2 regions of the Nocardia sp. CA-119907 genome follow, and region 1 is predicted to be linked to the other one. Evidence: riboswitches for the same ligand, from Rfam matches in the RefSeq annotation. Region 1 holds a riboswitch; the other holds the start of a gene.

Region 1 (7,984 bases):
TGCACCTCGACCGCCTTGTTCGCCTTCAGGCCGTTGTAGACGTTCGGCGGGATTTCGGTCGGCAGCAGTTCGTCACCGGTCTTGGCGAGCACACGCGCGACATCGAGTGCGACATTGCCGACACCGAGCACGGCGACCTTCTCGGCCTCCAGCGGCCAGGTGCGCGGCACATCCGGATGTCCGTCGTACCAGGACACGAAGTCCGCGGCGCCGTAGCTGCCGTCCAGGCCGATGCCGGGGATGTCCAGCGCGCGGTCGGCGTTGGCGCCGGTGGAGAAGATCACCGCGTCATAGAACGTGCGCAGATCGTCGAGGGTGATGTCGGTGCCGTAGTCGATATTGCCGAGCAGGCGGACCTGCGGCTTGTCGAGCACCTTGTGCAGGGCGGTGATGATGCCCTTGATGCGCGGGTGGTCGGGCGCGACGCCGTAGCGAATCAGACCGAACGGCGCCGGCATGCGCTCGTACAGGTCGATGCTCACATCGGCATCGGACTTCATCAACGCGTCGGCGGCGTAGATACCGGCCGGTCCTGCGCCCACGATCGCTATGCGAAGCGGGCGAGTCGCTGCACTGTGTTCGGTCATCTTCTTACGCGCACCCTTATGGTCGAAACAATTAATGGCGTCAGTCTTAGCTTAGGCTAACTTGGCGCACCTTCTTTGGTTGCACCTGACGATGCGGACAGGCGGCTCGCGGCTGCACAGTCGCTACGTCGGTGAGCTGACATATGGCTATGACAGCAGGCCGCAGTCTCGCGATTCTATCGGTGGCGCATGGCGCACCCTGCGGGCGGTGCGTGAACCGGATGGTTGCCATCCAGGCTCACTTATCGGAGTACCCACTGTCCGGGTGGCTATCAGATCATTGCCGCGCCGCCCGCGGTGCGAGGTCGAGCGCGGTCCGGGGGCGCCTGTCGGATACCGCTGCCCACCAGGGATGATCGACCCATGACAGAGCAGCAGGGCACCGACGACGAACCGGTGATCGAGGTCGACCAGACCGATCGCCGCACGATGGCGCCGTTCATCGCGGCGGCGGTATTCGCGGCCGTCGTCCTGGTCGCCATCGTGCTGGGCGCCGTGCTCTCGCCCGCTGAGAAAAATGTCACAGATTCGGACAAGATCGCGGCCGCGGTGCATCGCTACGCGGAGGCCAGAGGCACCACCGACAGCACACCGCCGCCCGCGGTGGCCTGCCAAGGATTCGACGAGAGCAAGTCGCCGCTGGCCGCCCAGTTCGGTGGCGCCGCGGCCGGAAAGTCGATCAAGGTCACCAACATTGACAATGCCATGGTCGACGGCGATAGGGCGAAGGCGAACGTGACCATCGCGGTCGACGGCCGGGAGACGCCGGCGACGTGGAATTTGATTCGCTCCAGCGACCGCTGGATCGTCTGCAACTGATTACCGGCGCGGCGCTGACCTGGGTTTGACATGGCGGCCCCTGCCCAGGCAATCTCGGACGCAGGTCATGAGAACCAGCGTCAAGCCCCGGCTAGCTGGTCGGCAACCCTCCTCCGCGGTGGGGTGCTCCGGGTGACGACCTGGCCGCGCACCGAAACCCAGGTGCGGCAAGCGTGGATTCACAGGAGGATCGCATGACATATGCCGGTGACATCACCCCACAGCAGGCGTGGGAGTTGTTGCGCGACAATCCCGAGGCCGTGTTGGTCGATGTGCGCACCGAGGCCGAATGGCGCTTTGTCGGCGTCCCCGATACGAGCTCGATCGATCGGCCGACGGTGCTGATCGAATGGGTCGACAGCAGTGGCGCCCGCAACGGTGAGTTCGTCGCACAGCTGACCTCGGCACTGGAGGGTCGCGACCCGGCGGCGCCCGTGGTCTTTCTCTGTCGCTCCGGGCAGCGTTCCATCGGTGCCGCGGTCGCCGCGACCGGTGTCGGGATCGAACCGTCGTACAACGTGCTCGAGGGCTTCGAGGGCCCGATCGACGAGTTCGGTCACCGCGGCGGCTCCGGCTGGCGCGCACTCGGTCTGCCGTGGCGGCAGTCATGATCACCGGTGGTGCGTTCGACAAACCGCTGCCCGAGGGGGTCGGCCCCGCGACGCTCGGCGTCCGCGGCGGCCTGCGCCGCTCCGGATTCGAGGAGACCGCCGAGGCGCTGTACCTGTCCTCCGGTTTCGTCTACGAGAGCGCCGAGGCGGCCGAGGCCGCATTCACCGGCGATATCGAACACTTCGTCTACTCCCGCTACGGCAACCCGACGGTGGCCATGTTCGAGGAGCGACTGCGCCTGATCGACGGCGCCGAGGCCGGTTTCGCGACCGCGAGCGGTATGTCGGCGGTATTCACCGCGCTCGGCGCGCTGCTGGGTGCGGGCGATCGACTCGTGGCCGCGCGCAGCCTCTTCGGCTCGTGCTTCGTGGTGTGCAACGAGATCCTGCCGCGCTGGGGTGTGGAGACCGTCTTCGTCGACGGCGATGATCTGGACCAGTGGGAGCAGGCGCTGTCGGTGCCGACCCAGGCCGTGTTCTTCGAGACGCCGGCCAACCCGATGCAGACGCTGGTTGATGTGCGCCGGGTGACCGAACTCGCCCATGCCGCGGGCGCGAAGGTGGTGCTGGACAACGTCTTTGCCACCCCGCTCCTGCAGCGTGGTTTCGAGCTCGGCGCGGATGTGCTGGTGTATTCCGGCACCAAGCACATCGACGGCCAGGGCCGGGTGCTCGGCGGCGCGATCCTCGGCCCCCGGGATTACATCGACGGTCCGGTGAAGACCCTTATGCGCCATACCGGTCCGGCGCTGAGCCCGTTCAATGCGTGGACCCTGCTCAAGGGGTTGGAGACCATGCCGCTGCGGGTGCGGCATTCGACCGAATCCGCGCTGCGCATCGCCCGCTTCCTCGAGGGCAATAAGTCCGTCTCATGGGTGCGCTATCCGTATCTGGAATCACATCCGCAACACGAGCTGGCGACCAGTCAGATGAGCGGCGGCGGCACGGTCGTCACCTTCGAGCTGAACGCGCCGGAGCACGAGGCGAAGAAGCGGGCCTTCGAGGTGCTCAACCGGTTGCGCATCGTCGATATCTCCAACAACCTCGGTGACTCCAAGACCCTGATCACCCACCCCGCCACCACCACCCACCGCGCCATGGGCCCCGAGGGCCGCGCCACCATCGGCCTGTCCGACGGCGTCGTGCGCATCTCGGTGGGGCTGGAGGATGTCGAGGATCTGCTGGGCGATTTGGACCACGCGCTGAGCTAGTACATCCGACGAACGCGACGCGATGGCATCGTGCGCCCGCGTCGCGTTCGGACTCAGTCGCGTCGGACTCAGTCGCGTTCGGACTCAAACGTGCCGGTGACTGGCTGTTGGCTCGTTGTGCTGCCGGGCGAGGGTGGGGTGTTTTGCCGGTTCGTGCGGATTAATGGCAGTCGGCTTGTTGTGCCGCCGGGGCAGCGTGGGGTGTTTTGGCGTAGCCGTGGCTATTGGCGATGAGCGGGCCTGGGTCTCGTTCGCGCGGGTGAATCGCTGTCGGCTGGTTGTGCCGCCGGGCCAGAGTTGAGGGGTCTTGGGTCTGGTTCGTGTGGGTGGATGGTTGTTGGTTCGTTGTGCCGTTGGGTCGGGGTGGGGTGTTTGGCGTAGGTGTGGCTGTTGGTGATGAGCGGGCCTGGGTCTGGTTCGTGTGGGTGGATGGTTGTTGGTTCGTTGTGCCGTTGGGTCGGGGTGGGGTGTTTGGCGTAGGTGTGGCTGTTGGTGATGAGCGGGCCTGGGTCTGGTTCGTGTGGGTGGATGGTTGTTGGTTCGTTGTGCCGTTGGGTCGGGGTGGGGTGTTTGGCGTAGGTGTGGCTGTTGGTGATGAGCGGGCCTGGGTCTGGTTCGTGTGGGTGGATGGTTGTTGGTTCGTTGTGCCGTTGGGTCGGGGTGGGGTGTTTGGCGTAGGTGTGGCTGTTGGTGATGAGCGGGCCTGGGTCTGGTTCGTGTGGGTGGATGGTTGTTGGTTCGTTGTGCCGTTGGGTCGGGGTGGGGTGTTTGGCGTAGGTGTGGCTGTTGGTGATGAGCGGGCCTGGGTCTGGTTCGTGTGGGTGGATGGTTGTTGGTTCGTTGTGCCGTTGGGTCGGGGTGGGGTGTTTGGCGTAGGTGTGGCTGTTGGTGATGAGCGGGCCTGGGTCTGGTTCGTGTGGGTGAATCGCTCTCGGCTCGTTGTGCCGGCGGGCCAGGGTTGAGGGGGATCGGGTCTCGTTCGTGTGGGCGAATGGCTGTTGGCTCGTTGTGCCGCCGGGGCGGCGTCGGATGTCGTGCCGAAAAGTGTGGCTGTCGGCGATGAGCGCCGCGGTCCGGTGAGGATGTTCGCCGGTCGCCGGGCTTTACGTCGTTATGCGGAGGTCTGTCTCATTACGCTTGGGGTATGCGAATTTCGGTTGCGGCGGACGAGCGGGTGGGGGTGGCCGAGCAGCTCGTGGTTGAACTGGGCAGGCGGGGGTTCGAGACCCTGGTGCACGGCGCGCTATCGGATACCGAGCGGAACGACTGGGCTTGGGCCAGTGCGGCGGCGGCGCGGGATGTGATCGAGGGGCGGGCCGAGCAGGCGATCGTGTGCTGTTGGACCGGGACGGGTGCGTCGATCGCCGCCAATAAGGTCGCGGGGATCCGGGCCGCGCTGTGTGGTGACGCCGTGACGGCAGCCGGTGCGCGGAAGTGGAATGACGCGAATGTGCTTGCGTTGAGCCTGCGTTCGACCTCCACCGCGGTCCTGACGGAGATTCTGGACGCCTGGTTCGGCGGCGAGCCGAGCACGGATCCGGATGACCGCGCCAATATCGCTCATCTGTCGAAAATCGAACGCGGTCACTGATCGGTCCTGGCCCGCCTACACCGCCGCACCAACGATCCGTCCTGAGCCTGAGCCTGAGCCTGAGCCTGAGCCTGAGCCTGAGCCTGAGCCTGAGCCCGTGCCGACTCTGAATCTGAGCCTGAGCCCGAGCCCGCGCCGAGCCTGAATCCGAGCCTGAGCCCGTGCCCGTGCCCGAGCCGAGCCTGAGCCCGCGCCTGAACACGAGCGAGCCAGAGCCCGAGCCTGCGCCGAGCCTGAATCCGAGCCTGTGCCTGTGCCTGAATCCGAGCGAGCTTGAGCCCGCGCCGACCCTGAATCTGAGCCCAGCCCGCGCTGGCGCCAAGCCTGAATCCGAGCCTGTGCCCGTGCCCGTGCCCGTGCCCGTGCCTGTGCCCGCGCCTGAGCCCGCGCTCAAGCCCGAGCCCGCGCCTGAACCCGAGCGAGCCTGAGCCCGCGCCGCCCCTGAATCTGAGCCCAGCCCGCGCTGGCGCCAAGCCTGAATCCGAGCCTGTGCCTGTGCCCGCGCCTGAGCCCGCGAGCGAGCCTGAGCCCGCGCCTGAACCCGAGCGAGCCTGAGCCCGCGAGCGAGCCCGAGCCCGCGCCTGAACCCGAGCGAGCCTGAGCCCGCGCCGACCCTGAATCTGAGCCCGAGCCTGTGCCCGCGCCGGCGCCAAGCCCGAATCCGAGCCTGTGCCCGTGCCCGAGCCGAGCCGAGCCTGAGCCCGCGCTCAAGCCCGAGTCCGAGCCTCCCCGCCTGCGCCTGCGCCTGAGCCCTCGCCGCGCCGTGCCTGCGCCCGTTCCCGCGCCGTGCCTGCGCCCGTTCCCGCGCCAAGCCTGCGCCCGTTCCCGCGCCGAGCCTGAGCCCGTGCCTGAGCCCCGCCGCGCTTATGCCCGCACCCGCGCCGTGCCTGCGCCTGAGCGCGCCTGAGCCCGCGTCGCGCCTGCGCCCGCCCGTTCCCGCGCCGAGCCTGAGGTTGGCCGATGCGGCGCGGATTATTGACAGCATGCTGTCAAACATGACAGCATGCTGTCATGGCTACGAGAACAGTTCACCAGGCCGTCTACAACACGCTCGCCGACTGGGAGGTCGGTGCCGCGACCGCGCATATCAACAATCCGCGCTGGCAGATCGCTCCCGGGACGTTTCGGGTACGGACCGTTGGGCCGACGCGGGATCCGATCACCACAATGGCGGGAGTGCGCATCGTGCCGGATGTGGCGCTCGCCGATCTCACCCCCGCCGACAGTGCGATGCTGATCCTGCCGGGGGCCGATCTGTGGATGACCGGCGACGAATTGGCGCCCTTCGCGCACAAGGCGCGGGAGTTCGTCGACGCGGGAGTGCCCGTCGCGGCGATCTGCGGCTCCACCTTCGCCTTGGCCAAGGAGGGCCTGCTCGATGACCGGGCACACACCAGCAATGCGGTGGAAGTTCTTCGGTACAGCGGATATTCGGGTGCCGCGCACTATGTCGCCGAACCGGCTGTGACCGGCGATAACGTGATCACGGCCAGTGCGATGGCGCCCTTCGAATTCGCCCGCGAGGTGCTCGACCTGCTAGGCGTCTACGAGCCGCGCATCCTCGACGCCTGGTACCGGCTGTACGGGCACAGCGATCCGACGGGCTATGCCGAACTCGCCGAATACGAGATGGCATCGTCGCAGACATGAGCGATACGCCCGAACAAGAGTTGTTCAGCGCCGCGGCGATCACCTCGTTCCGGCTGAACGGCCAATTCCTCGCCATCGCAGAGGAATTGGCCGGTCCGGCGGGGCTGACCGCCGCCTGGTGGCAGGTCATCGGCGCGGTGCTGCGCGGACCGCTGCCGGTCTCCGGGATCGCCCGCGCGATGGGCATCACCCGCCAGAGTGTGCAGCGCATCGCGGACCTATTGGTGGACAAGGGACTCGCCGAATATCGGCCCAACCCGGCGCACCGGCGCGCGAAACTCGTCGCGGTTACCGAGGCCGGTCGCGATGCGATCAAACGCATCAACCCGCAGCACGCGATCCTCGCCGATCGCCTCGCCGACGAACTCGGCCCCGAGCAGTTCACCTTGACCGTCCAGGTCATGACCCGACTCTCCGCCGCCCTGGACGCTATCACCGACGAAACCTGACCTCCCAGCCGCGGTTCCGTGCGCAATCAGCCCGCCGTGACCGGCGCGTCGGTGATCGGACAGCCGCGCGCTTGCGGGAAACTGCCGAACGCGCTCGCCGCACCCGCCGAACGCGCTCGCCGCACCGGCCGAACGCCTTGCCGCACCGGCCGAACGCCTTGCCGCACCGGCCGAACGCGCTCGCCGCACCGGCCGAACGCGCTCGCCGCATCCACCGAACGCGCTTGTGCGCACCCGCTTGAAGCGCTCGCGCACCCGCCCATCGCTCGCACGCACCCGCCCAACGCGCTCGCCGCACCGGCCGAACGCCTTGCCGCACCTGCCGAACGCGCTTGCCGCACCCGCCTACGCGCTCGCCGCACCCGCCGAACGCGTTCGTGCGCACCCCCGCTCGAAGCGCGCACCCGCCCATCGCTCGCGCGCACCCGCCGAACGCGCTGGCCACACCCGCCGAGGCGCTCGAGCACCCGCCCATCGCTCGCGCGCACCCGCCGAACGCGCTTGCTGCACCTGCCGAACGCGCTTGCCGCACCCGCCAACACGCTCGCCGCACCCGCCGAACGCGTTCGTGCGCACCCCCGCTCGAGGCGCTTGCGCACCCGCCCATCGCTCGCGCGCACCCGCCGAACGCGCTTGCTGCACCTGCCGAACGCGCTCGTGCGCACCCCCGCTCGAGGCGCTTGCGCACCCGCCCATCGCTCGCACGCACCCGCCCATCGCGCTTGCTGTACCTGCCGAACGCGCTTGCCGCACCCGCCAACACGCTCGACGCACCTGCCGAACGCGCTCGTGCGCACCCCCGCTCGAGGCGCTTGCGCACCCGCCCATCGCTCGCGCGCACCCGCCCATCGCGCTTGCTGTACCTGCCGAACGCGCTTGCCGCACCCGCCAACACGCTCGACGCACCCGCCGAACGCGCTCGTGCGCACCCCGCTCGAAGCGCTCGCGCACCCGCCCATCGCTCGCGCGCACCCGCCCAACGCGCTGGCCGCCGAACGCGCTGGCCGCCGAACGCGCTCGCCGAACGCGCTCGCCGCACCCGCTCGCCCGCCGAACGCGCTCGCGC
Region 2 (7,984 bases), 1.8 Mb from region 1:
GGCAACCACGACTACGCCTCCACCACCGACATCATCACCGTCGACGTAACCGGCAAGCCGAGCACCGGCAGCTTCGGCTGACCCACCCAAGACCGAATAGCACCCGGGCCCAGCGGTCTGGCCCGGGGCGCTGTTGCCCGACCAATCGATCGCGGACAGACCGGCGTCGCGGGGCGGCACCGATGCCGAACCGCTGAACATCGCGGCGAGAGTTCAGCGGGTGCGGCTGATTCGGGCCAGGCGCATGGTTTCGGTCAGGAGTTTCGAGACCGCTGCCGCTTCGGTGAGGAAGCCGTCGTGTCCGTCGCGGGAATGGACGATTTCCAGACCTTCGCAGCCGGGGAGGCCGTCGGCCAACTCCTGCTGGGTTCGCAATGGGTACAGGCGATCGGAATCGACACCGCCGACCACGCACGGGACCGGAGTGGCGGCCAGGGCGGCCGATACGCCGCCGCGGCCGCGGCCGATATCGTGGCGGTTCATCGCCTCGGAGAGCAGCACGTAGGTAGCGGGATCGAAACGGCTACAGAGCTTTTGGGCCTGGTGGTCCAGATAGCTCTGCACCGCGTAGCGGCCGCCGTGCCACGGATCCTCATCGCCCTGCGCGTGGTTCTCGAACCGGTGATCGAGTTCGCCCTCGGTCCGGTAGGTCAGGTGCGCGATGCGCCGGGCGATGCCCATACCGGCCATGGGGGCGCGGTCGGTGTCATGATAATCGCCGCCCTGCCAGTCCGGATCGGCCTTGATGGCGGCGATTTGCGTTGTCTGCGTGCCGATCTGGTCGGCGGTGGCGCGTGCGCCGACGGCCAGCACCAGTGCGGAACCGACCCGATCGGGAGCGCCGACCATCCACTCCAGCACGCGCATGCCGCCCATCGAACCGCCGACCACGGCGGCAAGGCGCTCGATGCCGAGCAGATCGAGCAGCGCCGCTTCCGCGGTCACCTGATCGCGGATGGAGATCTCCGGAAACCTTGCGCCCCAGGGCTTTCCGTCCGGTGCCAGCGATGACGGGCCGGTGCTGCCCTTGCAGCCGCCGAGCACATTCGTCGCGACGACGCACCATTCGTCGGTATCCACCGGCGCACCGGGCCCGACCATGCCGTCCCACCAGCCGGGCAGCGGGTGGATATCGTCGGGCACCCCGACGACGTGCGAGTCACCGGTCAGCGCGTGCTCGACCAGCACCACATTGTCCAGCATGGGGGAGAGCTCGCCCCAGCGCTGCACGGCCAGATGGACGTCCGGGATGACCGCGCCGTTCTCCAGCCGCACATCCCCGATGGCGATGATGCCGAGCCGCCCGTCCGGCGGTGGCAGGGCCACCGCGGACGAACGGACGGTACTCGGGTCGGCACTCACAGTCACGTCGTAGCCGCCGCGAAACCGGCTCGCAGATCGGCCAGGATGTCATCGATCCCCTCGATGCCCACGGCGAGTCGGACCAGCCCCGGGGTGACGCCGGAGGCCAGTTGCTCAGCGGGCGTCAACTGCGAGTGTGTCGTGGACGCCGGGTGGATTACGAGAGAACGCACATCCCCGATGTTAGCTACATGGCTGTGCAGGGCTAACGCGTCCACGAACTTCTTGCCCGCATCGACGCCGCCGCGCAGTTCGAACGCGACGATCGCGCCCGCGCCCTTCGGTGCCAGTTCGGCGGCGCGTCGATGCCACGGCGAGGACGGCAGGCCCGCGTAGAACACCGATTCCACGGCCGGATGCGTGCTCAGGAATTCGGCGACCGCCTGTGCGTTGGCGACGTGGCGCTCCAGCCGCAGGCTCAGCGTTTCGATGCCCTGACTGATCAGGAACGCGTTGAACGGCGATATCGCCGCGCCGAGGTCGCGCAGCAGCTGCACCCGCGCCTTGAGTGCATAGGCCGGAGCGCCGAGATCGGCGAAGACCGCGCCGTGGTAGCTCGGGTCCGGGGTGGTGAAACCGGGGAAGCGGGATTCGCCCTGCGCGTCGCGCACGGTCCAGTCGAAGGCGCCGCCGTCGACGATCACGCCGGCCACCGCCGAACCGTGCCCGCCCAGGTACTTGGTCGCCGAATGCACGACGATGTCCGCGCCGTGGGCCAGCGGCTGGATCAGGTACGGGGTCGCGACCGTATTGTCGACGATCAGCGGCAGGCCCGCCGCGTGCGCGATCGCGGAAATGCCGCGGATATCGAAGATCGCACTGCTCGGGTTGGCGATGGTCTCGCCGTAGAAGGCCTTGGTATTCGGCCGGATCGCCGCGCGCCACTGCTCGAGATCGTCCGGATCCTCGACGAAGGACACCTCGATGCCGAGCTTGGGCAGCGAGTAGTGGAACAGGTTGTAGGTGCCGCCGTAGAGGTGCGGGCTGGAGACGATGTGATCGCCAGCGGCGGCGAGATTGAGGATCGCGTAGGTCTCCGCGGCCTGACCGGAGGCCAGCAACAGCGCGGCGACACCGCCCTCCAGGGCGGCGATGCGCTGCTCGACCACATCCTGGGTCGGGTTCATGATCCGGGTGTAGATATTGCCCGGCTCGGCCAGCCCGAACAGTGCGGCCGCGTGATCGGTATCACGGAAGGCGTACGAGGTGGTCTGGTAGATCGGGAGTGCGCGTGCGCCGGTGATCTCGTCGGGCGTCTGGCCCGCGTGGATCTGCTTGGTCTCGAAGGACCACTGCGCCGGATCGATTCCGGCGGAATCGATATCGGTCGCGGACGCGTTGGGGTCACTCATGTCTTGCTCCAAAGGGGTTGTTCGCCAGCAGGTTTCAACGGAATGCGGGTGACGGACAACAACACATGGCGGGAACCTCCTGAAGTGCGCGCTTGCTCTCGGCTTTCGAGAGCCCGGTCATCACCCGGAGCACCCCACCGCAGCTGGAGGGTTGCCGTCCAGCAAGCCGGGGCTTCGCGCTGGCACTCATGACCTGACCGACATGGTAACCGGAGTGCGGTCGGCGGCTGAAATCCGTTACCGGTTTTCCGCCGCGGCGACGTCGGTGCGCCCGGTGCACACCCGCATGAACTCGTCGAATGATGTGGTGAACGCGTTGCGGGCGTCGGCAGCGGCGGCCGAGGTGTCGGCCTCGTCGAAGATCGAGTTCGAACATTCCATGCTGAGATGACCGATCAGCTGCCAGGCGCCGACGACCAGGCGCACCGGCAGCGCGTCGGGCTGGGTGTCGAGTCGGTCGGCGATCGCTTCGGCGATCGCGACGTTCTTATCGTCGGCGAGTTCCATGCTCTGCGCGCTGACCGTCGGACTGCTGCGCAGGATCCGCTGCATCTGCTGGAAGCGCCGGAACGAAATGGGGCCATCGACGCTTTCCGCGGCGTGATCGACGACTTGCAGGAATGCCTCGCGCAGCGATAGCAGTTCATTGCCGGTGACCGGAAGTCCGCGCAGGCATTCGGCGATGGCGAGGCCGAAGTCCTTGACCGGCCCGAGGACGATGTCCTCTTTGCTGTCGAAGTACCGGTTGATGGTGCGCGGTGACACGTCCGCGCCGTTCGCGATCTGCTCGACCGTCGTCGCGTCGAATCCCTGTGCGTCGCAAAGGTCCAACGCGACCTCGATGATGCGCAGCCGGGTCTGCTGCTTCTTGCGTTCGCGCAATCCCACGCTCGCGCCGGCGCCGGACGAACCGAGCCCTGGGTTTGCTGTGGCGCGCACAGCGTTGTCGGCTGCGGCGCTCGCGCCGATCGGCGTCGATGACTCGAGCATGGCCCCATGCTATCGCAATCGGGACATTTCGTGTCCTTAACAGTCAAATGTCGTGATGCGACATTTTTCTCTTGACGACAAATGTCCGTCGATGACAGGATGACTGCACGACTTCGGACGGCTAGGAGAAGACAGTGAGCGAGACCGCGACAGTGGTGGAAGTTCCAGGAAGACAGGCCAGCTCGACGCGCTGGCTGGCGCTGGGTGTGATTGCATTGGCCCAGCTCATGGTGGTTCTCGACGCCACCATCGTGACCATCTCGCTGCCCTTCGCGCAGCAGGACCTCGACATCAGCGACGGCAACAGGCAGTGGATGCTCACCGCCTACACACTGATCTTCGGCGGTCTGCTGCTGCTCGGCGGACGGCTGGCCGACTATATGGGGCGGCGCCGAATCTTCATCGTCGGTCTCGTCGGCTTCGCCGGGGCATCCGCGGTGGCCGGTCTGGCGCAGAACGGCGCCGAGCTGTTTGCCGGGCGTGCGCTGCAGGGCGCGTTCGCGGCGTTGCTCGCACCGGCGGCGCTGTCATTGCTCTCGGTGACCTTCACCGAGGCGAAGGAGCGCGCGACCGCATTCGGCGTGTTCGCCGGAATCTCCGCGGGTGGTGCGGCGCTCGGCCTGATCGCGGGTGGGGCGCTGACCGAGTACGCCTCGTGGCGCTGGTGCCTGCTGGTGAACACCCCGATCGCACTGCTCGCGCTGCTCGGCGCGCTGGCGTTCGTGGTGCGGGATGTGCCGACGCCGCGCACCGGCGGCTATGACGTGCCGGGTGCGGTCACCGTGACGCTCGGTCTGATCGCCATCGTGTACGGATTCAGCCGCGCCGCCGAGGACGGCTGGCTGGCCGGGAGCACCCTCGGATTGCTCGTCGTCGGTGTCGCATTGCTGATCGCCTTCGTCGTCATCGAGCGCCGCTCGACGAATCCGCTGCTGCCGCTGCATATTCCGGGTGAGATCAACCGCGGCGGCGCGTTCCTCGCCGCATTGCTGATCCCGATCGCCATGTTCGCGATGTTCCTGTTCCTGAGCTACTACTTCCAGATCACCCTCGGCTACTCGTCGCTGAAGGCCGGCTTCGCCTTCCTGCCGTTCCCGGCGGGCATCGCGATCTCCGCCGGTGTCACCAGCGCGCTGCTGCCGAAGCTCGGCCCGCGTCCGCTGATGGTGGCGGGCGCCGTGCTCGGTGTCCTCGGGCTGGTGTGGCTGGCGCAGCTGAGCTTCGGCGACAGCTACGCGGCCAGCGTGCTGCCCGCGCAGGTGCTGATCGCGCTCGGCATGGGCCCGCTGTTCGTCGGCATGCAGACCGTCGCGCTGCATCAGGTCGAGGAGGAGGACTCGGGTGTGGCCAGTGCGCTGCTGAACGCGGCTCAGCAGGTCGGCGGTGCGGTCGGTACCGCGCTGCTCACCACGATCTCGGTGCAGACGGCCAAGACCTTCGCGCAGAACAACCCGATGGTCGACAACCTGATGGCCCGTGCCTCGATCCACAGCTACGACGTCGCGTTCTATGTCGGCGCCGGATTCTTCCTCGCCGCAATTCCGGTGATCGCGTTGATGATTCGGGACAAGCCGGAAAACCTGATCGAGGGATCCGAGGAGGACGCGCGGATTCCGGTCGCGGTCTGATCATGAAATAGCTTGTCCGGGTGTCCTTCGGGATACCCGGACATTGCTATTTCGCGGTGGCGCACGTCACTGCCGACCTACTTGTCGGTAACTATTTCGAGCGTCTTCACATCGGGGGCTGCCCGCGCGGTGAGGTCAATGGCAGCAGTACGCTTGTCTTGTTTGCACCACATGTCTCGCGGACAACGCGGGACATATACGTTGTCTGTTGGAACAGCTAGGGTCCGCTCACAAGCGTGTTCGCCTGGCCGTGCAATGAGGGCACCATCCTAGGAGGACACGAAGATCCATGTCCAAGATCAAGGTTGAAGGCACCGTCGTAGAACTCGACGGCGACGAGATGACCCGGATCATCTGGCAGTTCATCAAGGACAAGCTGATCCACCCGTATCTCGATGTGAACCTGGAGTACTACGACCTCGGCATCGAGTATCGGGACAAGACCGACGACCAGGTCACCATCGACGCCGCGAACGCCATCAAAGAGCACGGCGTCGGTGTCAAATGTGCCACCATCACCCCCGATGAGGCCCGGGTCGAGGAATTCGGCCTGAAGAAGATGTGGCGCTCGCCCAACGGCACCATCCGCAATATTCTCGGCGGCACCATTTTCCGCGCGCCGATCATCATCTCGAATGTGCCGCGTCTGGTTCCCGGTTGGACCAAGCCGATCATCATCGGCCGTCACGCGTTCGGTGACCAGTACCGCGCCACCGACTTCAAGGTGTTCGAGGGCGGCACGGTCACCCTCACCTTCACCCCGGACGACGGCAGCGAGCCGATCGTGCACGAAGTCGTGAAGATGCCCGAGGACGGCGGCGTCATCATGGGCATGTACAACTTCAAGAAGTCCATCGAGGACTTCGCGCGCGCGTCGCTCAACTACGGCCTGCAGCAGAACTACCCGGTGTACATGTCGACGAAGAACACCATCCTCAAGGCCTACGACGGCATGTTCAAGGACACCTTCCAGGAAGTCTTCGACACCGAGTTCAAGACCCAGTACGACGCCGCGGGCCTCACCTACGAGCACCGCCTGATCGACGATATGGTCGCCTCCTCCATGAAGTGGGAGGGCGGCTACGTCTGGGCCTGCAAGAACTACGACGGCGACGTGCAGTCCGACACCGTGGCCCAGGGCTTCGGCTCGCTCGGCCTGATGACCTCGGTGCTGCTGACCCCGGACGGCAAGACCTGTGAGGCCGAGGCCGCGCACGGCACCGTCACCCGGCACTACCGCCAGCACCAGCAGGGCAAGCCGACCTCGACCAACCCGATCGCGTCGATCTTCGCCTGGACCCGCGGCCTCGAGCACCGCGGCAAGCTGGACAACACCCCCGAGGTGATCGGCTTCGCGCAGACCCTCGAGGACGTCGTCATCAAGACCGTCGAAGGCGGCCAGATGACCAAGGACCTCGCGCTGCTCGTCGGCGGCGACCAGGGCTACCTGACCACCGAGGAATTCCTCGGTGCGCTCGACGCCAACCTGGCCCGCGCCCTGCGCTGACGGTTGACCGTCGATCCGGTCGCGCGCCCCGCGCCGACCGGTCGAACCGAATACCCGGCGCTGGGCAAGAGCCAGCGCCGGGCGCGACATACGGGCACCCGCACCACACCGGTGGTACGGGTGCCCGCACTGTTTCCGCGACCCATATGGCCGGACCTTCACCTTCCTGCTGAGCGCCCGCAAGCGGTGTGTTGCCGTCGGGCTGCCCGGTATGCGCGGTACGGCAGTCGTTCGTCCGAATTCTCGATGCTGACGTGGGGCAACTCACGTCTACGCGGGAAGCGACCGGAGTCGCCAGGCGGTTACATCAAGACGTGACCGGTTCCGTTGCCACTCAGACCCCAGCACCCGCCGAGGCCGAACGGACGGACTGGCATATTCCCGCGATGCTGGCGCTGGCCCTCGGCGGATTCGGAATCGGCACAACCGAATTCGTCACGATGGGTTTGCTGCCCGATATTGCCGGCGCCATGAACGTCTCCGAGCCGACCGCGGGACATGCGGTATCGGCCTATGCGCTCGGCGTGGTCATCGGAGCGCCGGTGATCGCCGCGCTGGCCGCGCGGGTACCGCGCAAACGTCTCCTCATCGCGCTGATGGTGGCGTTCATCATCGGAAATGCGGCGACCGTCGGCGCGCCCTCGTTCGAAACCCTCGTCATCGCCCGATTCGTCTCCGGCCTGCCGCACGGTGCGTATTTCGGTGTCGCGTCGCTGGCCGCCGCCACATTGGCTCCGGTAGGGCAGCGCGCAAAGGCGGTTGCTGCGGTTATGCTGGGATTGAGCGCCGCCAATGTCGTCGGCGTTCCCAGCGCCACCTGGCTGGGCCAGCATCTCGGCTGGCGCGACGCCTTCGTGGTGGTCGCGGTGATCGGAATCGTCACGGTCGCCGCCCTCATTCGGTTCGTTCCCGAACTACACGGCATCCGGATCACCAACCCGATGACCGAACTCGGCGCACTCCGCCGCCCGCAAGTACTGCTGACCCTGCTGGTCGGCGCCGTCGGCTTCGGCGGCATGTTCGCCGTCTACACCTACATCACCACCACGCTGACCGATGTGGCGGGCATGCGGCTCGGTCTGGTTCCGTTCGTGCTCATGCTCTTCGGCCTGGGCATGGTCGCGGGCAATATCGTCGGCGGCTTT

Evidence for each region. A riboswitch is a leader RNA that binds a small molecule or an ion and turns the genes downstream of it on or off. The one in region 1 is predicted to bind S-adenosylmethionine.
Region 2: it holds a riboswitch for S-adenosylmethionine, as region 1 does, so the genes downstream of both, ACQP2D_RS38470 (bifunctional o-acetylhomoserine/o-acetylserine sulfhydrylase) here and ACQP2D_RS03160 (rhodanese-like domain-containing protein) in region 1, are expected to answer to the same signal.

The regions. Positions count from the first base shown of each region.
Region 1 covers NZ_CP192091.1:665,739-673,722, forward strand. The annotation lists gene ACQP2D_RS03150 (FAD-dependent oxidoreductase) at 1-587, opposite strand, end outside; gene ACQP2D_RS03155 (Rv0361 family membrane protein) at 951-1,406, shown strand; SAM riboswitch class IV at 1,470-1,586, shown strand; gene ACQP2D_RS03160 (rhodanese-like domain-containing protein) at 1,601-2,017, shown strand; gene ACQP2D_RS03165 (O-succinylhomoserine sulfhydrylase) at 2,014-3,228, shown strand; gene ACQP2D_RS03170 (RpiB/LacA/LacB family sugar-phosphate isomerase) at 4,373-4,819, shown strand; gene ACQP2D_RS03175 (DJ-1/PfpI family protein) at 5,831-6,469, shown strand; gene ACQP2D_RS03180 (MarR family winged helix-turn-helix transcriptional regulator) at 6,466-6,918, shown strand.
Region 2 covers NZ_CP192091.1:8,500,193-8,508,176, reverse strand. The annotation lists gene ACQP2D_RS38480 (hypothetical protein) at 1-81, shown strand, start outside; gene metX (homoserine O-acetyltransferase MetX) at 214-1,368, opposite strand; gene ACQP2D_RS38470 (bifunctional o-acetylhomoserine/o-acetylserine sulfhydrylase) at 1,365-2,714, opposite strand; SAM riboswitch class IV at 2,798-2,908, opposite strand; gene ACQP2D_RS38465 (TetR family transcriptional regulator) at 2,952-3,704, opposite strand; gene ACQP2D_RS38460 (MFS transporter) at 3,839-5,332, shown strand; gene ACQP2D_RS38455 (NADP-dependent isocitrate dehydrogenase) at 5,622-6,839, shown strand; gene ACQP2D_RS38450 (MFS transporter) at 7,226-7,984, shown strand, end outside.